Regions from separate parts of the Jeotgalibacillus sp. 10bf12 genome, predicted to be linked through region 2. Evidence: riboswitches for the same ligand, from Rfam matches in the RefSeq annotation. Region 2 holds a riboswitch; the other holds the start of a gene.

Region 1 (7,067 bases), 1.7 Mb from region 2:
ATCCTTATCGTCAGGATATTGTATTAATGCTCTCAGATACAGACTCAATGACAGTGAATGAATTAACAGATAGACTTCCGCTTTCCCGTCCTGCTGTTTCTCATCATTTGAAAATTCTGCGTGAACAGGGTATTTTAAAAATGAAACAGCATGGAACGCAGCGCAATTACTCTCTTGCTCTTGAGGGAGCGCTGGAAACGTTAAAGCATCTGATTATTACCGTGGAAGACCGGTGTTATTAACAAGGAGGAATGAACATGACGATTACTTTTTACACTTACCCAAAATGTGGCACGTGCCGTAAAGCGAAAAAATGGCTGGATCAAAATGAGGTGTCATACGAAGAAATTCATTTAATCGATTCACCTCCTTCAAAAGAAGAACTTTCTGAGCTACATAAGAAAAGCGGGCTTGAGCTGAAGAAGTTTTTCAATACAAGCGGTGTAAAGTATCGCGAGCTTGGTTTAAAAGATAAGCTTGCCGACATGTCAGATGAGGAAAAGCTTGAACTGCTTGCTTCAGACGGCAAACTGATCAAGCGTCCGCTGACGACTGACGGCAATCAGGTAACAGTTGGATTTAAAGAACCGGAATTTGAAGAAAAATGGCAGGGTTAATCAGAAACAATTCTTGTTTTCGGGCACCTGTTATGCCAATATGAAGTAGTATAGAAATCATTCATATGCGGAGGGAAAACACATGAGTTCACCAAAAGAATTACGTTATTCAGAAGAACACGAATGGGTAAAAGTTGAAGACGGTAAAGCACGAATCGGTATTACTGAATTCGCACAGTCAGAGCTTGGCGATATCGTATTTGTTGAGCTTCCGGAAGTAGGCGACGAGCTGCAGGCAGACGAGCCATTTGGCAGCGTTGAGTCTGTTAAAACAGTGTCAGAACTTTACGCACCAGTCAGCGGTAAAGTCGTTGAGGTGAACGAAGACCTTGAAGACAGCCCTGAATACGTTAACGAATCTCCATATGAAAAAGCATGGATGGTCGTAGTTGAACTTTCTGATGACTCAGAAGTTGACGCACTGATGGATGCTGAAGCATATGACAAAATGACAGACGAAGACTAATTGATGTGCCGTTCACCTGGTTGGGTGGGCGGTTTTTTTATGAAACCGGCTCACTGCGCGCCAGGCGGACGCTTTCCGCGGGGACGGCGCTGAGCCTCCTCGGCTTTGCCTGCGGGGTCTCACCTGTCCGTCACATCCCGCTGGAGTCGCCGCCTTCTGCTCCGTTCACCTCATCCTGTCTATGTGAAATATAAACGGTATCTAATTTTTCAGTTATTAGTTTATGGGGAAAGAATCCATATTTGCGCAGCAGGTGATTGGAGCGTAAGGGGCTCGTCAGGAAGGGACAGGTGAGGCTTATGGTGAAGCCTGCTGGTTCACCGCCCGGCCGTGAAGTCCCCCTGAAGCGGAAAACACCTGCCACTATATAGCAACACTAACTTCAAGAGATTTTCACCCATCTCATTTACTTGCATTTCTCAACAGTACAGGCGACAATTAAATCAGCAGCATACCATGTTAGAAAGCCGTGCGATCCTTAGGTGAAGGTGTGATGGGAAATGCAGTGCAAAAAGGTTATTATTGTTGAGGGTAAGTCTGATAAGCGTAAGGTTCAGCCGATTATCAGAGAGCCGGTTGATATTATTTGTACAAATGGCACAATCAGCCTGACGAAAATGGATGAGCTGATTGATGAGTTGTATGAAAAAGATGTCTATGTGCTTGTGGATGCGGATGATGCAGGTGAGAAGCTGCGAAAACAGTTTAAAAGAGAGATGCCTGAAGCGGATCATCTTTATATCGACAAAGCCTATCGTGAGGTTGCAACAGCTCCTGAGCAGCATCTGGCTGTTATTTTAGCCGGTGCAAATATTGATATTTACACTGAGTTTTTAGAAAAAAGGATGAATCTTTAATGATAAAAGAATGGACAATAGAAGCGCTGGACCAGCGTTTGCAGGAAAAAAAGCAGTCAGCGATGTATTTATACACGCCAATGTGCGGGACGTGTAAGCTTGCGGGGAAAATGCTTGAAGTGACAGCCGCTGCGATTCAGGATACTGAGGTCGGAAAAGCAGATCTAAACTATGTTGAACCGCTTGCTGAGCGTTATCAGATTGAAAGTGTCCCATGCCTGCTGTTATTTAAAGATGGTCAGATGGTGCAGAAAATCTATAAGTTTGAATCAGTGCCAACGATCTTTGAGGCATTCAGAGAACTGTCCGGACAGCCGGCAAATCAGTAAATGTGCAATTTTGAAAAAAATTCGTTGACAGTAAATTTAAGAACATGATACGATTTGTCTCGTACTCTTAATGAATCTTAACTGAATACGCGTAACTCTTATCAAGAGCGGCGGAGGGAAGTGCCCTATGAAGCCCGGCAACCGACAGTTTACTGGAAAGGTGCCAAGTCACACAGGTTTATACCTGGTAGATGAGAGAAAGCCGTTTAATTTTTGACGCCTTTCTGCTCATCACGCAGAGAGGCGTTTTTTATATATAACAGGACTATTTGAAGGCAGTATTTTAATTTCCTGCTTTAACGGGATAATAAGTTAATTTACGAAAGTGGGTGATGGTATGATAACCATCTCAGATGTAAAAAAAGTATTTAAAACAAAAAGCGGTTCACTGACTGCAGTTGACAAAGTTAACCTGAACATTCACGAAGGCGAAATCTTTGGCGTCATTGGATACAGTGGTGCCGGTAAAAGTACATTAATCCGTATGCTGAACGGTCTTGAACAGCCGTCAGAAGGTAAGGTTGATATAAATGGTAAGCTGATTTCCTCTATCAAAGGAGGAGACTTGCGGAAAGCAAGACAAAAAATCAGTATGATTTTCCAGCATTTCAATCTTCTATGGTCAAGGTCTGTAAGAGAAAATATTTCTTTTCCGCTTGAAATAGCAGGTGTTCCTAAACAGGAACGATTAAAAAGAGTGGATGAGTTAATCGAACTTGTAGGACTTGATGGCCGTGGAGATGCCTATCCTTCTCAACTGAGTGGCGGTCAAAAGCAGAGAGTCGGGATTGCACGGGCACTTGCGAATGACCCTGAAGTACTGCTTTGTGATGAAGCAACATCGGCGCTTGACCCTCAGACGACCGATTCAATTCTTGAACTGCTGGTGGATATTAATAAGCGCCTCGGTCTGACAATCGTGCTGATCACACATGAAATGCACGTCATCAGAAAAATCTGCCACCGTGTTGCTGTGATGGAAGGCGGTAAAGTAGTTGAACTTGGAGATGTCCTTGACGTATTTAAGCAGCCGAAAGAAAACATCACAAAACGTTTCGTTCAGCAGGTAACAGAACCTGAAGAAACAAAAGATACGATTGAGCATCTGCTGAAAGAGTACCAGGACGGCAAAGTGATCAAGCTGACTTTTGTAGGTGAATCAGCTGAGCAGCCGGTCGTTACAAATCTGATCCGTTCATTCGAGCTGCAGGTCAATATTCTGCAGGGGAAAATTTCGCAGACGCAAAACGGCGCATACGGCTCATTGTTTATTCATTTACACGGGCAGCCGGATGAGTTAGCGCGAGCGATTGAATTTCTAGAAGCGGCAAGTGTCGGAGTGGAGGTGATCACACATGATTGAGCAGATTTTTCCGAACGTTGAGTGGCCGGTCATGTGGGAGGCGACCTACGAAACGATTTATATGACAGTCATTTCAGTCATCATTACATTTATCTTAGGACTGGCACTCGGGTTGCTTTTATTTCTTACTTCAAAAGGAAACTTACTGGAAAATAAAATCGCTTATGGCATTACGACAGCACTCGTTAATATATTCAGGTCAATTCCATTTATTATCCTGATTATTCTGCTCATCCCATTTACTCGTTTTCTGCTTGGGACGATCAGGGGAGCAGATGCAGCCTTGCCGGCATTGATAATTGGTGCCGCACCATTCTACGCACGTATGGTTGAGATTGCATTGCGTGAGATTGATAAGGGCGTCATTGAAGCGGCAAGATCAATGGGAGCCAAAATCAGTACGATTATTTTTAAAGTATTAATTCCGGAATCAATGCCAGCTCTCATCTCAGGTATTACCGTTACAGCCATTGCGCTGGTCGGTTATACAGCGATGGCAGGTGTCATCGGAGCAGGCGGACTTGGTAACCTTGCATTCCTTGACGGATTCCAGCGAAGCAGGGATGACGTAGTGCTCGCAGCAACCATCATTATCTTAGCAATCGTCTTCATCATTCAATTCTTTGGAGACTTCTTCACCAACAAACTGGATAAACGCTAATTTAGCTTATTATAAAAACACACTAAGGGAGAGAATCACACATGAAAAAATTCGTAGCAGGAACATTCGCAGTAACAAGTATTTTTGCATTAGCCGCTTGCGGTTCAGATAACGCAGAGGAAGGTATCGGCTCAAGTGAAGATGGTGAGCCGGTTGAACTGAGAGTCGGCGCATCTAACGTACCACACGCTGTAATCCTTGAGCAGGCACAGCCTTTACTTGAAGAAGAAGGCGTAGACCTTCAGATCGAAACGTATCAGGACTACATTCTTCCTAACCAGGATCTTGATTCAGGTGAAATTGATGCAAACTACTTCCAGCACGTACCTTACCTTGAGTCACAAATTGCAGAACATGATTATGACTTTGCAAATGCTGGCGGCATTCACATTGAGCCAATCGGCGTATATTCTCAGGATTATGCATCACTTGATGAGCTTCCGGATGGTGCTGAAATTCTAATGAGTAATTCTGTAGCTGATCACGGCCGTATTCTTACTATGCTTGAAGCACAGGGTCTGATCACACTGGATCCTGAAGTTGAAAAAACAGCAGCAGAAGTATCTGATATTGTAGAAAACCCTAAAAACCTTCAGTTCGAAGCGGATTATGAAGCAGCACTTCTTGTACAGCTTTATGAAAATGGAGAAGGTGACGCAGTTCTAATCAACTCTAACTATGCAATTGATGCAGGAATCAACCCGCTTGAAGATTCAATTGCCCTTGAGGATTCTGATTCACCATATGTTAACGTCATTGCAGTTAACAGTGGTGAAGAGGATAACGAAGCAGTTCAGAAGCTTGTAGAAGTTTTAACTTCTGAAGAAATCCAGGACTTCATTCTTGAAGAATGGGGCGGCGCAGTCGTACCGGTTGACGCTGAATAATTGTTTGGTAACTGCTCAGTCTATGACTGGGCAGTTTTTTTATATTTTTGCGCGGGGCAAGGGAAGGTGAGTTTGTATTAATTTGTGCTGAAGTTGTTGCAATCCCTGCTCAGGTTGTCGTGATACACCCGGGAAGTTGTTCCTATCCGTGCCAGAATTGCTTCTATTTTCTCTTCAAATGTCTGTATCCCATCTGAATACTTGTTTTGCACCGATCCCGCTTGATGCTCTTAAGACACTAAAGACCTGTTTCTTAAAGGCATTCAGAGCAGAGCGGGTGCACGAACTGAAATGTTGTCATTTAAGTCAGAGTTGCTGCTATTTCTCCTCAGGTTGTCGCGATACACCCGGGAAGTTGTACCTTTATGTGGAGAATTTGTATTGATCCCGGATCGAGTTGCATCTTTTCATTCACAGCTTGTAACAAAACCGCCGCGAGGGAATTTCAACAGGTGGCAAAAAAATTTTTGTTTCGCCTTCATCTATTGATTTAAAAACAATGGAAACCCTTACATATATTGAATAAATATTTGTAATAGTCAAAAAATAATGCTAGTGTGTTTATTAAGTTTTCTAGCGGGTAATACACCACTAGCAAACAGATTTAGAAAAAATATGGAAACGAAGTCACGGACAAAAAAACCGAAAAGGAATGATTCATTATCCATCCTATTAAAGTTGATTTTACAACTGACATGGAGAAGCAAATGCTAAGTTCGCACGGAGTTGGTTACGAAACGTATATGAGAGATCACAATGTGCGTATGAATGTGGAAATGAAACGTGAAGAAGAGTATAAAAAGTCACAGGACTTAGTCCAGGAACTTGAAGGTAAAGTCATCAATCATTTATAATAGTAGAGAAGAGAAAAAGTCAGTGTATCCTACACTGACTTTTTTGATTGTAAAGGTAAGGGTCAGTGTGATTTGATTCTAGTTTTAATTTGTTATAAGATTAGAATGAGAATAAATTGAGAATGGTTCTTCCATTTCAAATTCATATACAAACGGAGGTAATTAGACAATGGCTTCAACTTTAGTAATTAAAGATCTTCATGTGGAGATCGAAGGCAAAGAAATTTTAAAAGGTGTAAACCTTGAATTGGATAGCGGTAAGATTCACGTTATTATGGGACCAAACGGAACAGGTAAATCAACGCTTGCTTCAGCAATTATGGGACACCCTAAGTTCGAAGTAACAAAAGGTGAAGTACTGCTGAACGGTGAAAACGTTCTTGAAATGGAAGTGGACGAGCGTGCACTTGCAGGATTATTCCTTGCAATGCAGTATCCAAGTGAAATCACTGGCGTAACAAATGCAGACTTCCTTCGTTCTGCAATCAATGCACGCCGTGAAGAGGGCCAGGAAATCTCTTTAATGAAATTCATTAAAGAATTAGATAAAAACATGGACTTCCTCGAAATGGATCAGAACATGGCACAGCGTTACCTGAATGAAGGTTTCTCAGGCGGAGAGAAGAAGCGTAATGAAATTCTTCAGCTGATGATGATCAGACCTGAATTCGGTATCCTTGACGAGATTGACTCTGGTCTTGATATTGATGCACTGAAAGTTGTATCTAAAGGAATTAACCAGATGCGCAGTGAAGATTTCGGCTGCCTGATTATCACTCACTATCAGCGTCTTCTTAACTACATCGAGCCTGATTTCGTACACGTTATGATGCAGGGCCGCGTTGTTAAATCGGGTGGACCTGAACTGGCTCAGCGCCTTGAAAGTGAAGGTTATGACTGGATCAAACAGGAACTTGGTATTGAAGACGAAACTGTAGGACAAGAAGCGTAACTGATAGGAGGATGAATATGACGACACAAATGAAATTGCCGGTTGATCAGCAAGCGGTGCAGGCTTTCTCAGAAAAGAACG
Region 2 (7,067 bases):
GGGAAAAGTGTTCCTGAAGTAGCAACCTTTAGTACGCCTTCCTCCTGAATGTCATCCCATGCAGTTGTTTCTTCCGTTGATGAATCATCAGAACCACAACCTGCTAGAACTGCTGCAGCTAAAAGACCGATAGAAACGGTACGAATATTTAACTTTTTTATATTCACGTTAATAATCCTCCTTAAAATTAATCCTTTAAAAACATAGCATTTTAACAATTATGACACAAGGGTTAAATCGGCAGGGAATATTCGGATAGCGCTTACATGGTGGGGGTATCTGGATTAGCGTAGTTGGGGTATGGAAGGGGTTGTGAATATTGTTACAGTAAAGTTGCGGGAGTGGGGGTCATTAAGCGGACGTGAACAGGGTGTGGAATAATCAAAAAGGTGAATGAATAAAGCTGAAAGCTGATGTAAAAATGAGAAAGGTGTCAGAAATAATGCTGCCCAAGCGAAAGGTGATTCAATTGATTCGGAAGGTCATCGAATGAGTCAAAAGGTGAGTGAATCAACCCTATACGTGTCGGAATTAAATCCATGTGCAGCTCCCCTCCCAATAAAAAAGCAATGAACGTCTCCGCTCACTGCTTCTCAAAAAACCATTTATTCACGATCAAGCGGATAAACAACCCCCTGCTGCTTTCTGATCTGTTCCATCAGCCCGACAGTTTGAAGGGAAATCTGATGCGTATTGATGTCCGACTCGATTTTACCGGCATGCGCTGTTTTCATAAACTCTTCAATTTCATAAGACATTGAAGGCTTTGACTGCTCAACTGAATAATCTACGGCACCATCTCTCGTCATAAGCGTCACTTTACCCGGTGAGCTGATGTGGTCGATGTGAATCGCGCCTTTTTCACCGGCGATTTCACTCGGAAGAAAGCTGTCAGCAATTTTGGAGTAGCCTGCTGTGACGTTCATTCCTTCATAAGATAAAAGGACTGCGCCCTGGCCATCGACTCCAGTATGAAGCACCGTGCTGTCTGACTGGACAGCATCAGGTGATCCGAAAAGTGAAATGATCGGATAAAGAGTATAAACGCCAAGATCCATTAAAGATCCATTTGCCATATCAGGCTTAAACGCATTCAGGATCTCTCCAGCTTTAAATTTGTCATAGCGTGAAGAATACTGACCATACTGAAAGCGGACCTGTCTGATAGTGCCGATCTCAGGCAGCAATTCTTTTACACGCTGAAAGTTAGGCATTGATGTCGATTTCATTGCTTCCATCAGCAATACCTGATGTGTTTTTGACGCTTCAATCATTTTTTCAGCAAGCACCTTTGTGGCAGTCAGCGGCTTTTCGCAAAGGACCGGAATCCCTTTTTCAAGGCAGGTGATGACCTGTTCGTGATGAACTGCATTAGGTGTCGCAAGGTAAACTGCATCGATTTCTCCGCTTTCACACATTTCCTCAAGTGATGTATATGTATGGGGAAGCCCGTGTTTCTCAGCATAAGCCAGTGCAGTTTCGTTTTTTCGTGAGCAGACGGCCGTGATCTCAGCCCCTTCTGCTGCCATTGCAGCTTCAATAAAAGTATCTGTAATCCAGTTCGTTCCTGTTACGCCAAATCTCATTATGCTTCAATCCTTTTCATATCGTTTGTCCCAAGTGTACATACTAAAAGAAGAATATGCCAGTACGTAAAGAATGAGTCAAATTGTCCGAAATGGGGTATATGCATAAAGAAGTAAGTGAATCGTGAAACATTTTCAATATGGATCCAGTATATAAAGTATAAGTTCAATTGAAGTAAAGGGGCTTTTCAAATGGAGCAATTTATCTCTAATGAACAATTTAACGTGATAAAATCTCAGATTATCGGGATGCAGAGGCAGGCGAATGTGACATCGGATGAAGGTGTGAAAACTGCTGTGAAGGAAGCGGCAGAAGCGAAGGTATATGACGTGTTTGATCAGTTAACACAGGATCAGGAGCAGCTGATTTCAGGTGTTGCCTCACTTGATACAGAAGAAGAACGGACAAAATTCCTGATGGACCTGACACCTTACAGAAAATCATTCCCGGAAGTGACGCCCGCTGATTTGCGTGGACTTTTTCCAAAGGTGAAAAAGCTTCAGGTCCCGAACCTTGAATCATTTGATTTCAGAGCGCTGACCTATCTCGGATGGAAAGATATTGGGCAAAGTAAGCAGTATTTTGTCTATGTGCGGAACGGTGAATTAACAGGCGTTCAGGGCAGGTATGTGATCTCGGCGCGTAAAGGCATCTGCAGTCTATGCAACCGCTACGGTGATGTGGCGATGACCAGCATTCAGAATAGACCGAGGGAATCCGAAGGTTTAAGATCCTACGGACAGTATATCTGTTATGACAGTAAAGAGTGCAACCAGGCGATTCAGGACTCATCGCAGCTCGAAGCCTTTCTTGGGCAGGTAAGATGAAAAAAGGACAGAATAAGTCAAAAGGGTGATTTGTATGGACACAAATGAACAAATCGAAAAATATCTCACAATGTATGAACAGCTCAGAAAGAAATACCGGTGGCGTGTGAATAGTACGTCTCTGATGATGCTGGCGGGGCAACTTACAACTGCTGAAAAGCCGTTTGAATTGAGCAGACTGATCTCTTTGAATGAAATAATTAAGAAAGAATCCAGCCAGTTTTCTTATATTCAGTCAGCAGATCTGAGACTGATGCTGACAGGACTGCTTGTATCAAATTTTGATGAGCCGAAAAAATCGTTTGATGACATGATGCTCGTCTATGAAAAATTGATAGAATCAGGTTTTTCAAGAAGTCCCCATGCTTACATTGCAGCCTACGCTTTATATGTATCGCTCGATTCTGTATCGGAAGAAGAGATAGACGAACATGTAAAACGTGCGAAAAGCATGTACAGCGGAATGAAAAAACAGCACTTCTTCTTAACATCTCATGAAGATTACCCGCTATCTGTGCTTCTGGCTGAAGAAGAGGGGGAAGAAGAAGAACTGCTTGACGATATGGCTTATTACTATGATCAGCTGCATATTGTACTGGCGAAAGGAAATAACCGTCAGTTCTTATCACAGATCCTTACATACGGGCGCCAGGATAACAGACAACTGCTCGTACAAAATACAGTCACTTGGCTGGATGACCTTAAGACAAATAAGATCAAGCTGCGCGGGAATCACTTGCCGATTGTCGGTGTACTGGCCCTCGCCGGAACACCTTCAGCACTGCTCAATGAAGTAAAGGCAACCTATGATCAGCTGATCAGTATTAAAAGTTTTAAATGGCATAAAGACCTGTGCTTTATGACAGCCGTGCGGTTTGTTCTGCAAAAGAAAGTTCAGGAAAATAATGTGCTGGATGTCGGTCTTGCATCAACAATCGAATCGATCCTGCAGGCTCAGCAGGCTGCAGTACTTGCTGCGATGTCAGCCGGAGCTGCTGCATCAGCAAGTTCATCGAATAATTAATGACTAAGGTCATGGGGAAGAGGAATGTAATATGAGATTCATTTGTCTGCAGCATATCTGGTATGACAACGCAGGTTACCTGGAAGAATGGGTGAAAGTCTGGGGCTGTGAGCTTCATTATATTGATGCAAAAAAACCGGATGATTATCCTGTCCTGAAGGATAATGATGTGCTGGTTGTTTTAGGAGGTCCAAACAGCGTACAGGAACTCCCTGAAACGGACTGGATGCAAAAAGAAGTTGATTATATTGAAAAAGCGATCAATGAAAAACGAAAAATCATTGGCATCTGTCTTGGATCGCAAATGATTGCTCATATCCTCGGAACTGAAGTATCATCTTTGCCGAAATATGAAATGGGCTGGGCGGAGCTGAATTGGCATACTTCTTTTCTTGAAGACTTTGACATAGGTCAGCTGAATATCCCTATGTTCCACTGGCACAGTGATATTTACGATCTGTCAAAAGGAACAAAGCCGGTTGGAAAATCTGAGATCACACCGGTTCAGGGGTTTTATACAGATCATATTCTCGCATTTCAATTCCATCCTGAAATGACGGTTGAAGGCATTCAAAACCTGATTGACCATGATGATCAGGAGATTGAAAAACGCGATAAGACGGTCGATATGGAAGGACCGAGAGCGGATCCAGGCTACGTGGAACAAAGTCATAACCGCTTTCAACCAATTCTTGAAAAGTTTTTAGACGTCCATGGTGAAAAAAAGATTGATTAAACACTGGACAAAGATTTGAATTGTGTATACAATAAGAATGAGATTCATTCTCAATTAAAAAATAAAACGTCGCACTTATTATAAATGCCTGTAAACAGTCGTTTCGCACCGGCTTTTTACACAGAAGGCGCACAAGAAAGCGACGCCCCCTCCCTTAGCCGCACGCTGCCTGACACCAGCGTGCGGTTTTTATCTTGACTATAAAGTTAGATCAGATCCGGGAAATGTCAGTTCAGTGACTGAGAAGCCCGGTCCAGATTCCCGGAAACTCCTGTCACATCTACACCCCACCCGCGCCACAGTTGTACATTAACTAACTTTCCAAAATATTTCCTGAAAAATCTTGCACATTTATTCAATATGATGTAGGCTATACAACAACTATTATTTTCAGACAATTCCATAACTTATCAAGAGAAGTGGAGGGACTGGCCCTTTGAAACTTCAGCAACCGGCAGTGCACGGTGCTAATTCCAGCAGGTGATCAGCCTGAAGATAAGAAGAGCGTATTCCAAGACCTTCTCTTATCAGAAGGTCTTTTCCTGTATATACAGAACGATTTTGAAGGAGCTGCATGATATGACATCAATTCAAACCATCCTGGCTCAGCTTGGAAACAGAAGTGAAGAATCGACTGGAACTGTAAACCCGCCCATCTATTTATCAACTGCATACCGGCATGAAGGACTCGGTCAGTCGACCGGCTATGACTATACGAGAACGAAAAATCCAACAAGAGCCATCCTTGAAGAAGGCATTGCAGCACTTGAAGGAGCAGACCAGGGCTTTGCAACAAGCTCAGGGATGGCCGCTGTTCAACTGGTGCTGTCTTTGTATAAACCGGGAGATAAGATTCTTGCCTCTGATGACTTATATGGAGGCACTTACCGCTTATTTGATCATTACAGCGAGCATTACGGCATAGAGTTTGTGTATGTTGATACAAATAATTCTGATGATCTCCAGCATGCCTGTACGGAGCGGGTAAAGGCAGTCTTCGTGGAGACGCCGACAAACCCGCTGATGAAAATAACAGATATCAGACAGGTTGCAGATTTTGCTCATGAAAAAGATATTCATCTGATTGTAGACAATACCTTTTTAACACCTTACCTTCAGCGGCCGATTGAACTCGGGGCAGATATTGTCATTCACAGTGCAACAAAATATCTTGGTGGGCACAATGACGTGCTGGCAGGTCTGGTTGCCGCTAAAGGTGAGTCGATTTGTGAAAAGCTTTTTGCGATTCATAACGGAGCGGGAGCGGTTCTGTCGCCAATGGACTCATGGCTGTTAATCCGTGGAATGAAGACACTTGCGCTCAGGATGGACCGTCACCAGACGAATGCTGCTGCAGTTGCAGCATTCCTTGAAACGCAGCCGCAGGTCACAGACGTCATTTACCCGGGAATCGGCGGGATGGTTTCATTCAGGCTGGAACAAGCGGAGTGGATTGATTCATTTCTAAGATCAATCAATGTCATTTCATTTGCTGAAAGTCTTGGTGGTGTTGAAAGTTTTATTACGTATCCTGCCACCCAGACCCATGCAGATATTCCTGAAGCAGAGCGTGAAGATAAAGGGATCTGCAGCAGGTTACTGCGTTTCTCTGTTGGTATTGAACAGCCTGACGACTTAATCACTGATCTGAAACAGGCGCTTGAAGCAGCCGGAAAAGGAGGAGATCAAGTATGACACATCATTTTGATACAAAACTATTGCATCAGCCCTCATATATCGACAAGCAGACAGGGGCTGTGAATGTACCCTTACACTATTCCTCGACTTACCATCAGCAGTCGATTGATGAATTCGGTCCTTACGATTACAGCCGTTCAGGAAACCCGACACGCGGTGCACTGGAAGATACGATTGCTGATCTTGAAAATGGTCACGCAGGATTTGCTTTTGCATCAGGTATGGCTGCGATCTCTTCTGCATTCATGCTGCTGTCTGCAGGCGATCATGTGCTGGTTTCAAAGGATGTCTACGGCGGGACATACAGAATGATTACAGAAGTGCTGACGCGCTTTAATATCGATCACTCGTTTATTGATATGACCGACCTTGATGAAACAGCGCGTAACGTTCAGCCAAATACAAAAGTCATCTATGTGGAGACGCCGTCCAATCCGACGCTCAATATCACGGACATTGAAGGCGTGGCAAAAGTGGCAAAGGCACATGGGTGTCTGACGTTCGTGGATAACACGTTTATGACGCCGCTATACCAGAAGCCGCTTGATCTTGGCGCGGATGTCGTCCTGCACAGTGCAACAAAGTTTCTGTCAGGTCACAGTGATGTCGTGGCAGGGCTTGCTGCTGTAAAAGATGAAGAGATCGCTGCCCGGCTGAAGTTTATCCAGAATTCATTCGGCTCAATACTGGGCGTTCAGGATAGCTGGTTACTGCTGCGTGGATTAAAAACACTCAGCGTTAGACTCAAGCAATCATCCGATTCTGCAAGGGAAATTGCGCAATATCTTCACCACCACCCGCTGATTGATGAAGTGTTCTATCCAGGTTTTTCATTTCATGCGGGCTACCATATCCACCAGAGACAATCGACCGGAGCGGGAGCTGTGCTGTCTTTCAGGTTACCTGACAAAAAGAGTGCAGGTGTACTTGTTGAAGCAATGAAAATCCCTGTGTTTGCAGTCAGTCTCGGTGCTGTGGAGTCGATCCTGTCCTATCCGGCAACCATGAGCCACGCTGCAATGCCGCAGTCAGAGCGTGAATCACGCGGGATCACATCAGGCCTCCTGCGCCTGTCAGTAGGTCTTGAAGATACTGAAGACCTGCTCGCAGACCTGCGCCAGGCACTCGATAAAGTCGGCGCATACCAGACGCTGCAGGTATAAAAAATGCTACTGCACCTTTAAATCAGGTGCAG

Evidence for each region. Region 2 has a riboswitch for S-adenosylmethionine ahead of DH10bf12_RS07345 (methionine biosynthesis PLP-dependent protein). Riboswitches for the same ligand answer to the same signal wherever they lie in the genome.
Region 1: linked by a shared signal. The riboswitch ahead of DH10bf12_RS16715 (methionine ABC transporter ATP-binding protein) and the one ahead of DH10bf12_RS07345 (methionine biosynthesis PLP-dependent protein) in region 2 are both predicted to bind S-adenosylmethionine.

The regions. Positions count from the first base shown of each region.
Region 1 is NZ_CP200276.1:3,195,723-3,202,789, reverse strand. Features, by position in the region: gene DH10bf12_RS16740 (ArsR/SmtB family transcription factor) at 1-242, shown strand, start outside; gene DH10bf12_RS16735 (arsenate reductase family protein) at 258-617, shown strand; gene gcvH (glycine cleavage system protein GcvH) at 700-1,083, shown strand; gene DH10bf12_RS16725 (toprim domain-containing protein) at 1,584-1,940, shown strand; gene DH10bf12_RS16720 (thioredoxin family protein) at 1,940-2,269, shown strand; SAM riboswitch class I at 2,365-2,467, shown strand; gene DH10bf12_RS16715 (methionine ABC transporter ATP-binding protein) at 2,607-3,632, shown strand; gene DH10bf12_RS16710 (methionine ABC transporter permease) at 3,625-4,293, shown strand; gene DH10bf12_RS16705 (MetQ/NlpA family ABC transporter substrate-binding protein) at 4,335-5,180, shown strand; gene DH10bf12_RS16700 (YuzK family famiily protein) at 5,888-6,034, shown strand; gene sufC (Fe-S cluster assembly ATPase SufC) at 6,204-6,986, shown strand; gene sufD (Fe-S cluster assembly protein SufD) at 7,004-7,067, shown strand, end outside.
Region 2 is NZ_CP200276.1:1,399,262-1,406,328, forward strand. Features, by position in the region: gene DH10bf12_RS07320 (transporter substrate-binding domain-containing protein) at 1-161, opposite strand, end outside; gene DH10bf12_RS07325 (Gfo/Idh/MocA family protein) at 606-1,586, opposite strand; gene DH10bf12_RS07330 (FusB/FusC family EF-G-binding protein) at 1,779-2,414, shown strand; gene DH10bf12_RS07335 (DUF4003 family protein) at 2,449-3,438, shown strand; gene DH10bf12_RS07340 (type 1 glutamine amidotransferase) at 3,470-4,174, shown strand; SAM riboswitch class I at 4,579-4,676, shown strand; gene DH10bf12_RS07345 (methionine biosynthesis PLP-dependent protein) at 4,754-5,869, shown strand; gene metC (cystathionine beta-lyase) at 5,866-7,035, shown strand.